DNA from 4 places in the Streptomyces sp. NBC_01515 genome. Region 3 is predicted to be linked to each of the others. Evidence: riboswitches for the same ligand, from Rfam matches in the RefSeq annotation. Region 3 holds a riboswitch; each other region holds the start of a gene.
The links. Region 3 has a riboswitch for S-adenosylmethionine ahead of thrC (threonine synthase). Riboswitches for the same ligand answer to the same signal wherever they lie in the genome.
Positions count from the first base shown of each region.

Region 1: another riboswitch for S-adenosylmethionine. It lies ahead of OG407_RS15735 (aminotransferase class V-fold PLP-dependent enzyme); the one in region 3 lies ahead of thrC (threonine synthase).
Region 2: another riboswitch for S-adenosylmethionine. It lies ahead of OG407_RS02665 (putative leader peptide); the one in region 3 lies ahead of thrC (threonine synthase).
Region 4: another riboswitch for S-adenosylmethionine. It lies ahead of OG407_RS43145 (amino acid ABC transporter permease); the one in region 3 lies ahead of thrC (threonine synthase).

Region 1 is NZ_CP109416.1:3,549,462-3,553,107, reverse strand. Features, by position in the region: gene OG407_RS15745 (cytochrome bc complex cytochrome b subunit) at 1-264, shown strand, start outside; gene trpD (anthranilate phosphoribosyltransferase) at 399-1,463, shown strand; SAM riboswitch class IV at 1,540-1,656, shown strand; gene OG407_RS15735 (aminotransferase class V-fold PLP-dependent enzyme) at 1,822-3,183, shown strand; gene OG407_RS15730 (Lrp/AsnC family transcriptional regulator) at 3,324-3,605, opposite strand; gene OG407_RS15725 (rhomboid family intramembrane serine protease) at 3,602-3,646, opposite strand, start outside.
Region 2 is NZ_CP109416.1:695,037-698,682, forward strand. Features, by position in the region: gene OG407_RS02655 (MerR family transcriptional regulator) at 168-608, opposite strand; gene OG407_RS02660 (MDR family NADP-dependent oxidoreductase) at 639-1,658, opposite strand; SAM riboswitch class IV at 1,832-1,945, shown strand; gene OG407_RS02665 (putative leader peptide) at 1,979-2,104, shown strand; gene OG407_RS02670 (ABC transporter substrate-binding protein) at 2,342-3,646, shown strand, end outside.
Region 3 is NZ_CP109416.1:6,444,330-6,447,975, forward strand. Features, by position in the region: gene OG407_RS29155 (trehalose-6-phosphate synthase) at 1-613, opposite strand, end outside; gene OG407_RS29160 (glucosyl-3-phosphoglycerate synthase) at 719-1,663, opposite strand; SAM riboswitch class I at 1,854-2,000, shown strand; gene thrC (threonine synthase) at 2,016-3,311, shown strand; gene OG407_RS29170 (MoaD/ThiS family protein) at 3,405-3,646, shown strand, end outside.
Region 4 is NZ_CP109416.1:9,756,420-9,760,065, forward strand. Features, by position in the region: gene OG407_RS43140 (glutathione S-transferase C-terminal domain-containing protein) at 1-676, shown strand, start outside; SAM riboswitch class IV at 754-863, shown strand; gene OG407_RS43145 (amino acid ABC transporter permease) at 1,219-2,199, shown strand; gene OG407_RS43150 (amino acid ABC transporter ATP-binding protein) at 2,196-2,993, shown strand; gene OG407_RS43155 (ABC transporter substrate-binding protein) at 3,072-3,646, shown strand, end outside.

The DNA.
Region 1 (3,646 bases), 2.9 Mb from region 3:
ATCAAGCGCCTGCCGCACGGTGAGTTCGTCGAGATCCACGAGCCGCTCAGCCAGGACGCGCTGCACACGCTCACCGCGCACGAGCAGTACGAGCCGGCCGCGATCGGTGCGACCGTCGACGACAACGGCGTCGAGCGCAAGGTGAAGGGCTCCCAGAAGCTGCGCGCCAAGCTGAGCGAGGCGTACTACGGCGAGGAGTCCCAGATCCCCAAGCCCACCGTCGAGGAGTACAAGGAGATCACGAGCGGCCACGGCCACCACTGATCGCTGAGGCGTCGCCACGCCACAGTCGAAGGGCCCCGTCCGAACACCGGACGGGGCCCTTCGCCGTGCCCCGCGCTGGATAGGGTGGGGCACGTCTTGTGAAGCAGGTTTCTACGACACTCAGGAGCGGCCGTATGAGCGCTGTGACCCCCGCTGGAGGCGACACCGCGGCGGCCCGTTCCTGGCCCGAGGTACTGAACGGGCTGCTGTACGGCCAGGACCAGGACGCCGACGCGACTTTCTGGGCGATGGACCAGATCATGCGCGGCGAGGCGACGGACGCGCAGATCGCCGGGTTCGTGGTGGCGTTGCGGGCCAAGGGAGAGACCGTCGAGGAGATCACGGGTCTCGTGCGCGCGATGTACGAGCACGCGAACGTGATCGAGGTGTCGGGGAAGACGGTGGACATCGTCGGCACCGGTGGCGACGGCGCGAAGACGGTGAACATCTCCACGATGTCCTCGATCGTGATCGCCGGCACGGGCGCGAAAGTCGTCAAGCACGGCAACCGGGCCGCGTCCTCCGCGTCCGGCGCCTCCGACGTCCTGGAGCGACTCGGCGTCAACCTGGAGCTGACCCCGCGACGGGTGGCCGAGGTCGCCGAGGAGGCCGGGATCACCTTCTGCTTCGCGGTCAAGTTCCACCCCGCCCTGCGTCATGCGGGCGCCGCGCGCGGCCAGTTGGGCATCCGCACGGTGTTCAACGCGCTGGGCCCGCTGACCAACCCCGCCAAGGTGCGGGCGCAGGCGGTCGGGGTCGCGGACCCGCGGATGGCGCCCATCATCGCGGGCGTCTTCGCCGAGCGAGGGAACTCCTCCCTGGTGTTCCGCGGCGACGACGGCCTCGACGAGCTGACGACCACGTCCACCTCCCGGGTGTGGATCGTCCGCGACGGCAAGGTCACCGAGGAGTCCTTCGACCCGCGGGACGTCGGCCTCGAACTGGTCCCCGTGGAAGCCCTGCGCGGTGCCGACCCCGAGTACAACGCGGACGTGGCTCGCCGTCTCCTGGACGGCGAGACGGGCGCCGTACGGGACGCGGTACTCCTGAACTCGGCGGCGGCCCTGGTGGCGCTGGAGGCCGCTGACGGGCCGCTGGCGGACCGGATCCGGGCCGGGATGGCGAAGGCGGCCGAGTCGATCGACTCGGGCGCGGCCAAGCGGACGCTGGAGCGCTGGGCTGCCGCCAGCAACGCATAGCGGTACGGCGGTCGTCGTCCCGCGATCCGGACACGGGTTGCGGGACGACGATCACCTCGCGTAAGTTTTCTGACCAGGTCATGAGTGACAGTCATGAGGCCCCGGCCGACTGTCCGGCAACCCTCCGTCCGTGGCGGGGTGCCCCGGGTGAAGACCAGGCCGTAGGCAGCGAGGTCTGCGGCAAGCGCGGGCCCCTCGAAAGACACCAGGGGTCCTGGTCATCGAGGGAGCTCTCTGTGAGCAAGCGAATGCGATAGGGCGCGAAGCCCCCACTCCGCACATCCCCTTTCACCCTTTCCTGCGCTGGAGCCATGCCCGCTCGCGCAGTGAATTCGCCTGCCTCTTACGGGAGTTCGCCATGTCTGTCTCCACCGTTGCCGCCGCTCAGACCGTTTGTGCCCCGCTGCCCGTTCTCGGTCGGGATGTCACCGTCCCGCTCGTCACGGGCGGCGAAGTCACCTACGCGGCGCTCGACTACGCGGCCAGCGCCCCCGCCCTCCAGCGCGTCTGGGACGACGTGGCGGCCTACGCCCCGTACTACGGCAGCGTGCACCGCGGCGCCGGCTACCTCTCACAGCTCTCCACCGACCTGTTCGAGAACGCCCGCACGACGGTCGAGGAGTTCCTGGACTGCCGCCCCGACGACCAGCTGATCTTCACCCGCTCCACCACGGACTCCCTGAACCTCCTCGCCGCCGCCCTCCCGGCCGACTGCCAGGTCTTCGTCTTCGAGACCGAGCACCACGCGTCCCTGCTCCCCTGGAGGGACGCCCGGGTCACCTACCTCAACGCCCCGCGCACCCCGGCCCAGGCCGTCGAGACCCTGGATCGGGCCCTCGCCGCCCGCGACCCCCAGGGCCCGGCCCTGGTCTGCGTCACCGGCGCCTCGAACGTCACCGGCGAGCTGTGGCCGGTCCGGGAGCTGGCGGCGGCGGCGCACGCCCACGGCGCCCGCATCGTCCTGGACGCCGCCCAACTCGCCCCGCACCACCCGGTGTCCGTCCAGGACCTCGACGTCGACTGGATCGCCTTCTCCGGCCACAAGCTCTACGCGCCCTTCGGCTCGGGCGTCCTGGCAGGCCGTGCGGACTGGCTCCAGGCGGCCGACCCCTACCTCGCGGGCGGCGGGGCCAGCCGCAAGGTCGCCCGGCGCGAGGACGGGGGAGTGGACGTGGAGTGGCACGACAGCGCGGCCCGCCACGAGGCCGGCTCCCCGAACGTCATCGGCGCCTACTCCATCGCCTCGGCCTGCAAGGCGCTGACGGAGGCGGGCTTCGACACCCTGGTCGCCCGCGAGCAGCACCTGATCGAGAAGGTGCGGGCGGGCCTGGCCGAGGTCCCGGAGGTCAAGGTGCTGTCGTTGTTCGGCGACGACGCCCCCCGCGTGGGCGTGATCTCCTTCGTGGTCGACGGCTGGAACAGCTCCCACTTCGCCGCCGCCCTCTCCGCCGAGTACGGCATCGGAGTCCGCGACGGGCTCTTCTGCGCCCACCCCCTGGTCCGCACCCTCCTCGGCACCGCCCCCCAGACCCAGGGCGAATGCGGCGCCCCCGAAGCGGCCCCGGGTGAAAAGTCCCTCAACGCGATCCGCGTCAGCTTCGGCGCGGGCACCCCGGACGAGCACGTCGACCGCTTCGTAGGCGCAGTCCGTGAACTGGTGACCAAGGGCGCCAAGTGGACCTACCACACGGAGAACGGCCGCTGCGTCCCGGCGGTGTGATGTGGCGGTTGACGTAAACGGGGTGCGATGCAACGCGCCTCAAGGGCAACCCCACTAGGGGCGCGGGGAACTGCGCGACCAGCCACGACGCACGGTCAGCCGCAAATGATCCGCGCCCCCACCCCACTAGGCGCCCAACCTCACGAGTCCAACCCGATGGCGAACGCGGCCTCAAGGTCATGCTGCGAGTACGTCCGGAACGCCACGTGCGTATCCGTCCCCTCGACCCCGGGGATCTTGCTGATCCGCCCAGGAATCACCTCGGCCAGATCCTCGTGCTGCCGCACCCGAACCATCGCGATCAAGTCATACGTACCGGTGACGGAAAAGACCTCGCTCACAGATTCGAGCGCGGCGATCGACTCGGCGATCTCCGGAATCCGGTCCACGCTGGTCTTGATGAGGACGATCGCGGTGATCACGGCTGGTTCTCTCCCTCGGGGACCGTTACTGGGGCGGGCCC
Region 2 (3,646 bases), 5.7 Mb from region 3:
GGTGTCCTCACGGTGACTCCCCTCCGTCCTGGCGTCGGCAGCCTACGGCGCCTCGGCGCAGGGGCGCTCCGGGCTCGCGTCCGGCGCCCGCCGGGCACGGGCATGATCTCCCGTCGCCGCCCGGCGATGCAAGCCCGCCTGTGTGCGGACCTTCGGCGGCGGCCGTGTCAGGAACCGGCGGGGGCATCGCTCAAGGAGGCGTCCAGGCCGATGAGTTGGCCGACCAGGACACCGAACCGTACGTCGAGCCGGTCGGCCAGGCGGTCCCGTACCTCCGTCAACCCGCGGATACGGGCGTCGAGTTCGGCCAGTCGCCGGATCGCCACCTGAGGGACGACGCACGTCGCCGCGTAGGGCCCCGTGTGGACCGCCGGCACCTCCGGGCGGCCGGGCAGCGCGTCGAGGATGTCGATGAGGAGCCGCACGTCGCCGATGGTGAGGCCGGAGTCCAACAGCTCGCGGACGGCGTGGAGTCGGCGTACGTCCTCCTCCTCGTACTCCCGCTGTCCCGACGCCGTACGCCGTGCCGTGATCAGTCCGCGCTGCTCGTAGTAGCGCAGGGTTCGGGTGGTGACACCCACGGCCGCCGCCGCGTCGCCGATGCGCATTCCGTCCTCCGGGAGTCGGGTGGCCGACGACTACAACTCCACGACCACGGTGCCGATGTGGTGTCCTTCGAGCAGTTCCATCAGGGCGCGGGGTGCCTGGTCGATTCCGGACAGGCGGGTGTGCGGGACGGTGACCGAGCCCTCGCGGAGCCAACGGCCGAACGTCTCCTCGTATTCCGTCAGCGCGTCCCGGTGGCGCGCGCCGCTGATGCCGCGGAGCTGGATCCCGCGCACGATCAGCGAGTAGGTGTCGATCTCGACGGGCGCCGTGTTCTCGCCCGGGACCTGTGCGGAGAGCGCTCCGATCAGCCCCACCCGGGCACCGGGCCGGGCCAGGGCGAGCGCGGCCCGCAGCTGCTCACCGCCGACGTTGTCCACGACCGCGTCGATGCCGTCCGGGGCCGCCTTGCGCAGCTGGTCCTCGATGGGTTCGGCTCCGCGCAGCACGACCGCGTCGAAGCCCAGCGTCTCGACCAGGTAGTCGGCCTTGCGCTGCGAGCTGGTGCTGCCGATGACCCGGCCGGCTCCGCGCATCCGGGCGAACTGCCCGGCCAGGGTGCCGAGTCCGCCTGCCGCGCCGGAGACGAACACCGTGTCCCCGTCCCGTACTTCGGCGCCCCGGACCACACCGATCCAGGCCGACGGCCCCTGCGAGAGGTACGCCACGGGGTCCGGCAGAACCGTCAGGTCGACGGCCTGCACCGCGTCGGCCTCCACCACGGCGTACTCGCGGAACCCCGCCCAGTGCGACACCAGATCACCGGGGCGCGGGGTCCCGCCCTCGGGTGCCGTGACCACCTCTCCGACGGCCGGGGCCGACAGCGGCCCGCCGACCTCGAACGACGGCAGGGGCAGCCCCGCCTCCTCCCCCATCAGGGTGCGCAGTGACGCGGCGACGCCCATCAGGCGGTTGCGGACCAGCAGTTGCCCGGGTCCCGGTTCCGGGACGGGGACCTCCGCCACGGTGAAGTGGCGTGATTCGAGGGCGCCTTGGGGACGGGAGGCGAGTCGGACCTCGCGGTGCGTGGCGGGGATGTTCGACGGAGACATCTACGGGCTCCTGACGGGTGGTCGACGGCCGCACACGGTGTGCGGCGCCCACCGACGTTAAGAGTTGACGCGCACGTCAAGGTCAAGCCGGAGCGGACCGCCCGGTCGATCTCCCCTCGTCGGCCCGGACCCGCCATTGACGTACGACGACGTCGCTCCGTACGATCGCGACCGGCATCGAGTGTCAGCGTCAAGCCCTGGCTTGCTGACCGGCAACCCTCCGACGCGGTGGGGTGCTCCAGGTGAAAGCCCGGCAGGATCACCGACGATCTCTGCAAGCGCGGGGCCCTTGGCCGGGGTCGGAGACGGGGAGGACGGTCGTGCGACACAGCAGTGACCCGAGCGTCTCCGTCGCTTCCCTGACGGCCGCGACCGTCTTCTCCCGGTTCTCCCGCCGCCGCCACATCGACCTGCAGCGCTTCACCAGCTGTCTGTGTCGCGCCTGACCGCCTTGACCACGTCCGTCTGACGTCTGTCGCGGCCCGCAGGCATGTCTCCGCAGCCTCTCGCGGTCCTGTCCGTGTTCACGGACGGCATCCGCACCCGCCGCGCCCCCTTCCCGCTTGACTCCCCCAACCGCACTGCCCGTCAACGGCGTTGAGCCGACCGGAGCGGCGCGCCCACGTGCGCGGCCGTGATCCGCGGGCACCCCATGCGTAGTGACACGAGTAGGAGCACCCTCCGTGAGAGCACATCCGGACATCCGCCCCACCCGATGGGCGACCCTGACCGCCCTTCTGACCACCAGCGTCCTGCTCACCGCCTGCGGGTCCGGCGGCAGCGGCGGTTCGGACGGCGGCAGCGGCCCGGCGAAGTCCGGTGGCACCCTGACCTTCGCGGTGGGTTCCGACGCCGGCTGCGTGGATCCGCAGCAGGTGGCCAGCAACGACACCATCTACTCGGTACGCCAGATCGTGGACTCCCTCACCGACCAGGACCCCGCGACCGGCAAGATCGTGCCCTGGCTGGCGAAGAGCTGGGACATCAGCCCCGACGCGACGACGTTCACCTTCCACCTCAGATCGGGTGTCACCTTCAGCGACGGATCGAAGCTGACCGCCCAGGTGGTCAAGGACAACTTCGACGCGGTACCGGACCTCGGCGCGCTGGGGACCCTCGCCGAGGGCTATCTGAGCGGCGTCAAGAGCACCGCCGTCGTCGACCCGCTCACCGTCAAGGTGACCTTCCAGCAGCCCAACGCCCAGTTCCTGCAAGCCACTTCGACGCACTCGCTGGGCATCGAGTCCTCCGCGAGCGTGAAGAAGTCCCCGCAGCAGAAGTGCAGCCAGGGAGTGGTCGGCTCCGGGCCCTTCGTGCTCAAGCAGTACGTGCAGAACCAGTCGGTGACGCTGGCCAGGCGGACCGGGTACGCGTGGGGCTCCTCGCTGTGGCACAAGAGCGGCGAGGCCTACCTGGACAAGGTGGTCTTCAAGGTCGTACCCGAGGCGGGGGTGCGGGCCGGCAGTCTCCAGTCGGGGCAGGTGGACGCGATCAGCAGCGTCGGCAAGGCCAACGAAGCGGCGCTGAAGGGCGGCCAGGTCGCCCTTCAGCGGCGGGCCAACCCCGGCGTGGTGTTCGGCCTGGCCTTCAACAACTCGCGTCCGGCCCTGAAGGACGCGCGGGTGCGCCAGGCCATCGGGTTCGCCATCGACCGTAAGCAGATCGCCGACACCGTGTTCCCGACCGGCACCCAGCCCGCGACCAGCGTCCTGGCGCACACCACACCCGACTACGCGAACCTCTCCGCGGATCTGACGACCGACGCGGCCAAGGCGAAGTCCCTTCTGGACGCGGCCGGTTGGAAGACCGCCGGCGACGGCATCCGGACGAAGGACGGCAAGAAGCTGAGCCTGACGGTCGACTGGGTCCCCAACGCGGCCACCAACCAGCCCACGTTGGAGCTGATCCAGCAGCAACTCAAGGCCGTCGGCGTCAACCTGACGCTCAAGCAGGTCCAGATCACCCAGCTCGCCCCGACGCTGCAGTCG
Region 3 (3,646 bases):
TGCCCGTCAGCAGTTGCTCCCGGATGTCGTCCGGCAGCATCCGGAAGTAGTCCACCGGCGCCCACGGCGTGTGCGAGAAGTGGCCGATGCGCAGGTCCGGCCTCAACTCCCGCAGCATCCCCGGGACCAGGCACAGGTGGTAGTCCTGCACGATCGCGACGGCACCCTCCGCCGCCTCCTGGGCCAACGCCTCCGCGAACGCCCGGTTGTACGTCTCGTACGACGCCCACTGGCGCCGGAACTCCGCGTCGAAGACCGGCTCCAGCGGGGTCTGGTACAGCATGTGGTGGACGAACCAGAGCACGGAGTTGGCGATGCCGTTGTACGCGTCGGCGTGCACGTCCGCCGGGATGTCCAGCATCCGTACGCCGTCCTCGCCCACCCCGCGCCGTACGGCCTCGCGGTCGCCGTCGGACAGCGCCGAGCACACCCACAGCGCACCCGCGTCCGGGCCGATCGCCGACAGCCCGGACACCAGCCCGCCGCCACCCCGCCTGGCGCGCAGCGAACCGTCGTCGCCCACCTCGTACGAGACCGGGCCGCGGTTGGACGCGACGAGCACCTGAGCAGCACCGCGAGGGGGCGTGGAAGCCGTAGAAGCCGTGGAAGCCATACGCCACAACCTAGCCCGGCCCGGAAACGCTCAAACGTACGGACGGCCGTCGGCGGACTGTATGAGTCCGTATACGACCGTCCGTGAGCGCCTGTAACTGTGCGGTTATGCGACCTTGCGTGACTGGTACTCGGTGATGTCCGCCATCGGCGGCCGTTCCTCCGTGTCCACGGAGTACGTGCGCGGCTCGAAGCCGTCCGGACCCCGCTCGAACTGGGTGAGCGACGGCCGGATCAGATGCCCTCGGGCCAGCCTCAGCTGAGCCGTGCGGTAGATCTGCGCGGCCATCCGCCCCAGGGCCTGACCGTCCTGGTGGCGGTGCTTGCGCACGCCCACGTCGACCTGGGCGAGAGCGTCCAGCCCCACCAGGTGCAGCGCGTCGACGAGCATGCCCAGCTCGACGCCGTACCCGACCGGGAACGGCAGTTGCTCCAGCAGCGAGCGGCGGGCCGCGTACTCGCCGCCGAGCGGCTGCACGAAACCGGCCAGCTGCGGCCAGTGCATGTTCAGCAGCGGGCGGGCCATCAGCTCGGTGACGCGTCCGCCCTGGCCGGCCGCGCCGCCGAGCGGGCGGTCGTACATCGCCTTGACGAGGTCGACGCCGGGGTCGGTGAGCAGCGGGCCCACGATCCCGGTGACGAAGTCGGAGGAGAACTCCTTCAGGTCCGCGTCGATGAAGGCGACGATGTCGCCGCTGGTGACCAGCAGCGAGCGCCACAGCACCTCGCCCTTGCCGGGCACGGCGGGGATGCGGGGCAGGATGTCGTCCCGGTGCACGACCCGGGCGCCCGCCGCGGCGGCCACCTCGGAGGTGCGGTCGGTGGACCCGGAGTCGACGACGACGATCTCGTCGACGAGCGGGACCTGCTGCATGAGGTCGTGACGGATGATCGCGACGATGTCGCCGACCGTCGCTTCCTCGTTGAGCGCGGGCAGCACGACGGAGACCGACTGGCCCGTGCGGTGCTTCGCGGCCAGGATCTTGTGGAGCGGCCGGTCGGTCATGGACCAGGAGCGGGTGCTCAGCCAGTGCTCGACTTCTTTCAGCACGTTGCGCGGCTCCTCTGCGTTCTCTCGGCGAGAGGCGATCACCCTGTGTAGGTGATCCGTCTCGCGGTTCGGACGGCTCACTCAACTGTCCTGGCCTTCGGTTACAGTCTTGAACAACGCTGATGACCATCGCATGTCGGGGGCCGTCAACGCTCACGCAAGTGACACAACCGCATACACAACTGAACACCGCTCATCCAGAGGGGCAGAGGGATACGGCCCGTTGAAGCCCCGGCAACCCTCCAGCCGGTCTTGTCACGTTGATGTGGCGAGGCTCCCGGCTCGGGAAGGTGCCAAATCCGTCTCATGGCGAAATGCGTCGTGAGGAAGATGAGGAAAGGGCCTCGCCTCCATGGCTGCGCAGACTGTTGCAAGCACCACGAACCCCGTGAACAGCGTCGATCTCGGCCCCGCCGTCGCGCTGTCCTGCCGCGAGTGCGGCCACCGCGTCCCGCTCGGTCCGCTCTTCGCCTGCGAGGAGTGTTTCGGCCCGCTGGAGATCGCCTACGACTTCTCGGCCTACGACACCGAAGAGCTCCGCAAGCAGATCGAAGCGGGCCCCGCGAACATCTGGCGTTACGCGCCCCTGCTGCCCGTCCCCGCCGACGTGGCCGACAAGCCGAACATCAACCCCGGCTGGACCAAGCTCGTCCAGGCCGACAACCTCGCCCGCGAACTGGGCGTCGACGCGGGCAAGTTGTTCGTCAAGGACGACTCCGGCAACCCGACGCACTCCTTCAAGGACCGGGTCGTGGCGCAGGCCATCGAAGCGGCCCGCGCCTTCGACTTCACCACCCTCTCCTGCTCCTCCACCGGCAACCTCGCGGGCGCCGTCGGCGCCGCCGCCGCCCGGGCCGGCTTCCGTTCCTGCGTGTTCATCCCGCACGACCTGGAGCAGGGCAAGATCGTCATGGCCGCGATCTACGGCGGCGAGCTCGTCGGCATCGAGGGCAACTACGACGACGTGAACCGTTTCTGCTCCGAGCTGATCGGTGACCCGGCGGGCGAGGGCTGGGGGTTCGTCAACGTCAACCTCCGGCCGTACTACGCGGAGGGCTCCAAGACCCTCGCCTACGAGATCTGCGAGCAGCTCGGTTGGCAGCTTCCGGACCAGCTCGTGGTTCCCATCGCCTCCGGGTCGCAGCTCACGAAGATCGACAAGGGGCTGCAGGAGCTGATCAAGCTCGGGCTCGTCGAGGACAAGCCGTACAAGATCTTCGGGGCGCAGGCGGAAGGGTGTTCGCCGGTCTCCGTCGCCTACAAAGCGGGGCATGACGTCGTAAGGCCGCAGAAGCCGAACACGATCGCCAAGTCGCTCGCCATCGGGAACCCGGCGGACGGGCCGTATGTCCTCGACATCGCCCGGCGTACGGGTGGGGCGGTGGAGGACGTCAACGATGAGCAGGTCGTCGACGCGATCAAGTTGCTGGCGCGGACCGAGGGGATCTTTGCGGAGACCGCGGGTGGGGTGACCGTCGGTGTGGCGAAGAAGCTGATCGAGAACGGGTTGCTGGATCCCACGCTGACCACGGTGGTACTCAACACCGGGGATGGTCTGAAGACGCTGGATGCGGTTGCCGGTACCGGGCTGACCGCGACGATTCGGCCGAGCCTTGAGTCGTTCAGGGAAGCTGGGCTCGCGTCGTAGCGTCGTTGTTCGTCTGCGGGCCGGTGGGGGCTGGTCGCGCAGTTCCCCGCGCCCCTAAAAGACAAAAGCCGTACCTGACCGGAGGTCTTGAGCATGAGCGTTTCCGTCCGTATCCCCACCATCCTGCGCACGTACACCGGCGGGCAGGCCGAAGTCACCGCCGAGGGCACGACCCTCGCCGAGGTCATCAGCGATCTGGAGAAGAACCACACCGGGATCTCCGCTCGCGTCCTGGACGATGAGGGCAAGTTGCGGCGGTTCGTCAACGTGTACGTGAATGATGACGATGTGCGGTTCGAGCAGGGGCTGGAGACGGCCACTCCGGACGGGGTCGG
Region 4 (3,646 bases), 3.3 Mb from region 3:
CGCCGTGCCCGACTGTCCGGGTGGTGGACACTCCGCGCTGCGCCCGCTCTACGAGGCGAGCGCGCACCGCTACTCCGGACCGGCCGCCGCGCCCGTGCTCAGCGACGACTGGTCCGGCCGGATCGTCAGCACCCACGCCCCCGACATCATGCGCGACCTCGCCCGGCACTTCGGCGCGGGCGGACCCCAGTTGTACCCGTGCGGTGCCGAGTCGGAGATCGAGGCCGTCGAGCGGCTGTGCGCCGAAGGCATCGAGGACGCCGCGCAGCGCGCCGGCGCGGCCGGTGTCGAACAGGAGGAGCGCGACGCGGCGGTCGCCCGGCTGCTGGAGACCCTGGGTTCGCTGGACCGCTGGCTGGACGGCCGCGAGCACATGATCCGTGACGAACTCACCGCCGCCGACGTCGAGTTGTGGGTGTCACTGGTCCAACTCGACACCGTGCACCGCAACCACCTGGACGCCGCCGCCGTACAGCGGATCGCCGACCACCCCCACCTGTGGGCCTATGCCCGCCGTCTGGCCGCCCACCCGGCCTTCGGCACCCACCTCGACCTCGACGGCATCGCCCGCCGCCACCACGCCCACTGCCGGGGCCTGGAGGCCGCCGGCGCGGCTGTCCAGATCCTGGACTGGGAGGCCCACGCGGCGGACGAAACGGGAGCTTGCCGCAGCTGAGCGCGTTCTGTGACGTCCAGTTGATGGACGGCCATTGACATACGTTCGGACAATTGTCTTAACTTGCGACCTAGAACGGTCATGAGCGTCAGCGACAAGCCCTGGCTTGCTGACCGGCAACCCTCGCACGCGGTGGGGTGCCCCAGGTGACGACCGGACCGGATGACGTTTTCGGTAAGCGCGAGGCCCCCAGGGCCACAACAGTGATGGGTGACGGACATGTACGCAGCTCTCCGGACGGCGCCGCGCCGCCCCGCGGGCTGCGTACTGCCGTGTGTGAACCCTCTCGTCGCGGACCGTGCCGTCGATCTGCTGCGCGTCAACAGCGCACTGTGTACCGCGTGTACCGCCCCGGGCTTCGCCCGCTGTCGAGGCTGACGACTTCTCCCAGCCCTCGCGTTCCGCGTTCCTGACGAACACCGCCCGTGCGGTGTGCCGTTGTCCGCCCAGCCCCCGGTCCTGTGTGTTCCTCACCTCGTGCGACGCGTCAGCCTCGCCCGGGTGTCGCGACCCGGGGTGTCCGACTTCCGCCGGAGCCCTCCATGACTGAACCCCCGGGCACCACCGTGTCCCTGGCCGCCGCGCCGTCCGCCGACGCACCGTCAAAACCCCTGACAGCACAGCGAGTTCAGCCGCTGCGCCGGCCCGGCCGGTGGATCGTCACCCTGGTCGTGCTGGTGCTGGTCGCCCAGTTCATCCACGGACTGGTCACCAACTCCTTCTACCAGTGGGACCGCTTCGGCTACTGGTTCCTGCGCCCGACGATCCTCGACGGACTCGTCATCACCCTCGAAGTAGCCGCGCTGAGCGCCGTGTTGGGCCTTCTCGGGGGCATCCTGCTCGCCCTGGCCCGGCTCTCGAGGAGCCCGGTACTGCGCGCGGCGAGCTGGACCTATGTATGGGCCCTGCGCTCGATCCCGCTCATCGTGGTGCTGATCTTCCTCTACAACTTCAGCGCCCTGTACCAGACCCTCAGCATCGGCGTCCCCTTCGGCCCCGCCTTCTTCTCCTTCGACGAGTCGAAGCTCGCCACCGACATGGCCGTCGCCGTCGTCGGCCTCAGCCTCAACGAGGCGGCCTACGCGGCGGAAGTGGTCCGCGGCGGCATCCTCTCCGTCGACCAGGGCCAGCACGAGGCGGCCTCCGCCCTCGGCCTCCCCAAGGGCTACCAGTTCAGGAAGATCGTCTTCCCACAGGCGCTGCGCTCCATCACCCCGAACTACGTCAACCAGCTGATCGGCCTGATCAAGAGCACCTCCCTGGTCTTCTACGTCTCGCTGCTCGACCTGTTCGGCTCCGCGCAGACGATGGGCTCCACCTACCCCGGCGACATCGTGCCGCTGCTCCTGGTCGTCACCGTCTGGTACCTGATCCTCACCAGCGTCGTGTCCGTCATCCAGTTCTACGTCGAGCGGCACTACGCCCGGGGCGCCACCCGCTCCCTGCCGCCGACCCCGATCCAGAAACTCCGCACCGGTGTCACCGACCTGCGGGCCCGCATCCGCAGGGAGGCCGCCGTATGACCACCAACACCGTCGAACCGCTGGCGGACATCACACCCGCCGCCGTAGAGGTGCACGACGTCCACAAGTGGTACGGCGCCCACCGGGTGCTGGACGGCGTCGACCTGACCGTGCGGCCCGGCGAGGTCACCGTGATCCTCGGCCCGTCCGGCTCCGGCAAGTCCACGCTGCTACGGGTCATCAACCACCTGGAGAAGCCCGAGATCGGCTACGTCAGCGTCAACGGCGAGCTGATCGGAGTGCGGCAACAGGGCGGCAGGCTCAAGGAGTTGAGCGAGCGGGCCATCCTCGCGCAGCGCGGCCGGATCGGGTTCGTCTTCCAGAACTTCAACCTCTTCCCGCACCTGACCGTCCTCGACAACGTCGCCGCCGCCCCGGTCGCCACCGGCCGGCTCGGCAAGCCCGAAGCCCTCGAACTGGCTAGGGAGTTGCTCGGCCGCGTCGGGCTCGCCGAGAAGACCGGCGCCTACCCCAGGCAGCTCTCCGGCGGCCAGCAGCAGCGCGTGGCCATCGCACGCGCCCTCGCCCTGCGCCCCGGCGTCATCCTCTTCGACGAACCGACCTCCGCCCTCGACCCCGAACTCGTCGGCGAAGTCCTCGCCGTCATCAAGGACTTGGCGACCAGCGGTACCACCCTCGTCATCGTCACCCACGAGATCGGCTTCGCCCGCGAGGTCGCCGACCGGGTCGTCTTCATCGACGGCGGGAAGATCGTCGAGCAGGGCCCGCCCCACGAGGTCCTCGACAAGCCACAGCACGAACGGACCAGGGACTTCCTCAGCAAGGTCCTCTGAGCCCCACCCGCACGTCCCCCTTCAGAACCCCCGCACTTCCACCTTCAGCAGCCCTCAACACCGAGCCTAGGAACAGCCATGTCTACGCCCAGCCTTCGCAGCAGACTCACTCGCGGACTCACCGCGGGAACCGTCCTCGCCTCCCTCGCCGGCGGTCTCGCGGCCTGCGGCGGCGACAGCGACGCGGCCACCACGTCCGGCAGCGCCGCCTCCGGCACTGTCACCGTGGGGGCTCTCTCCAACGGCGCCGCCAAGGAGACGACACTCAAGGTCGCCGAAGTGAAGTCGATCAGCGCCGAGTTGCCCAAGTCCGTGGCGAAGAGCGGCACGTTGGAGATCGGCGTCGGCTTCCTGCCCGCGGGCTCCCCGCCGCTCGGCTACGTCGGTTCGGACCAGAAGACCCTCACCGGTTCGGAGACCGACATCGCCCGCCTGGTCGCCGCCGTCCTCGGCCTCAAGCCCGAGCTGAAGAACTCCACTTGGGAGAACCTCTTCATCGGCCTGGACAGCGGCAAGGTCGACGTCGCCTTCTCCAACGTCACCGACACCGAGGAGCGCAAGGCGAAGTACGAGTTCGCCTCCTACCGCGAGGACAACCTCGGCTTCGCGGTGAAGGCGAGCAACACCTGGAACTTCGGCGGCAGTTACGAGAA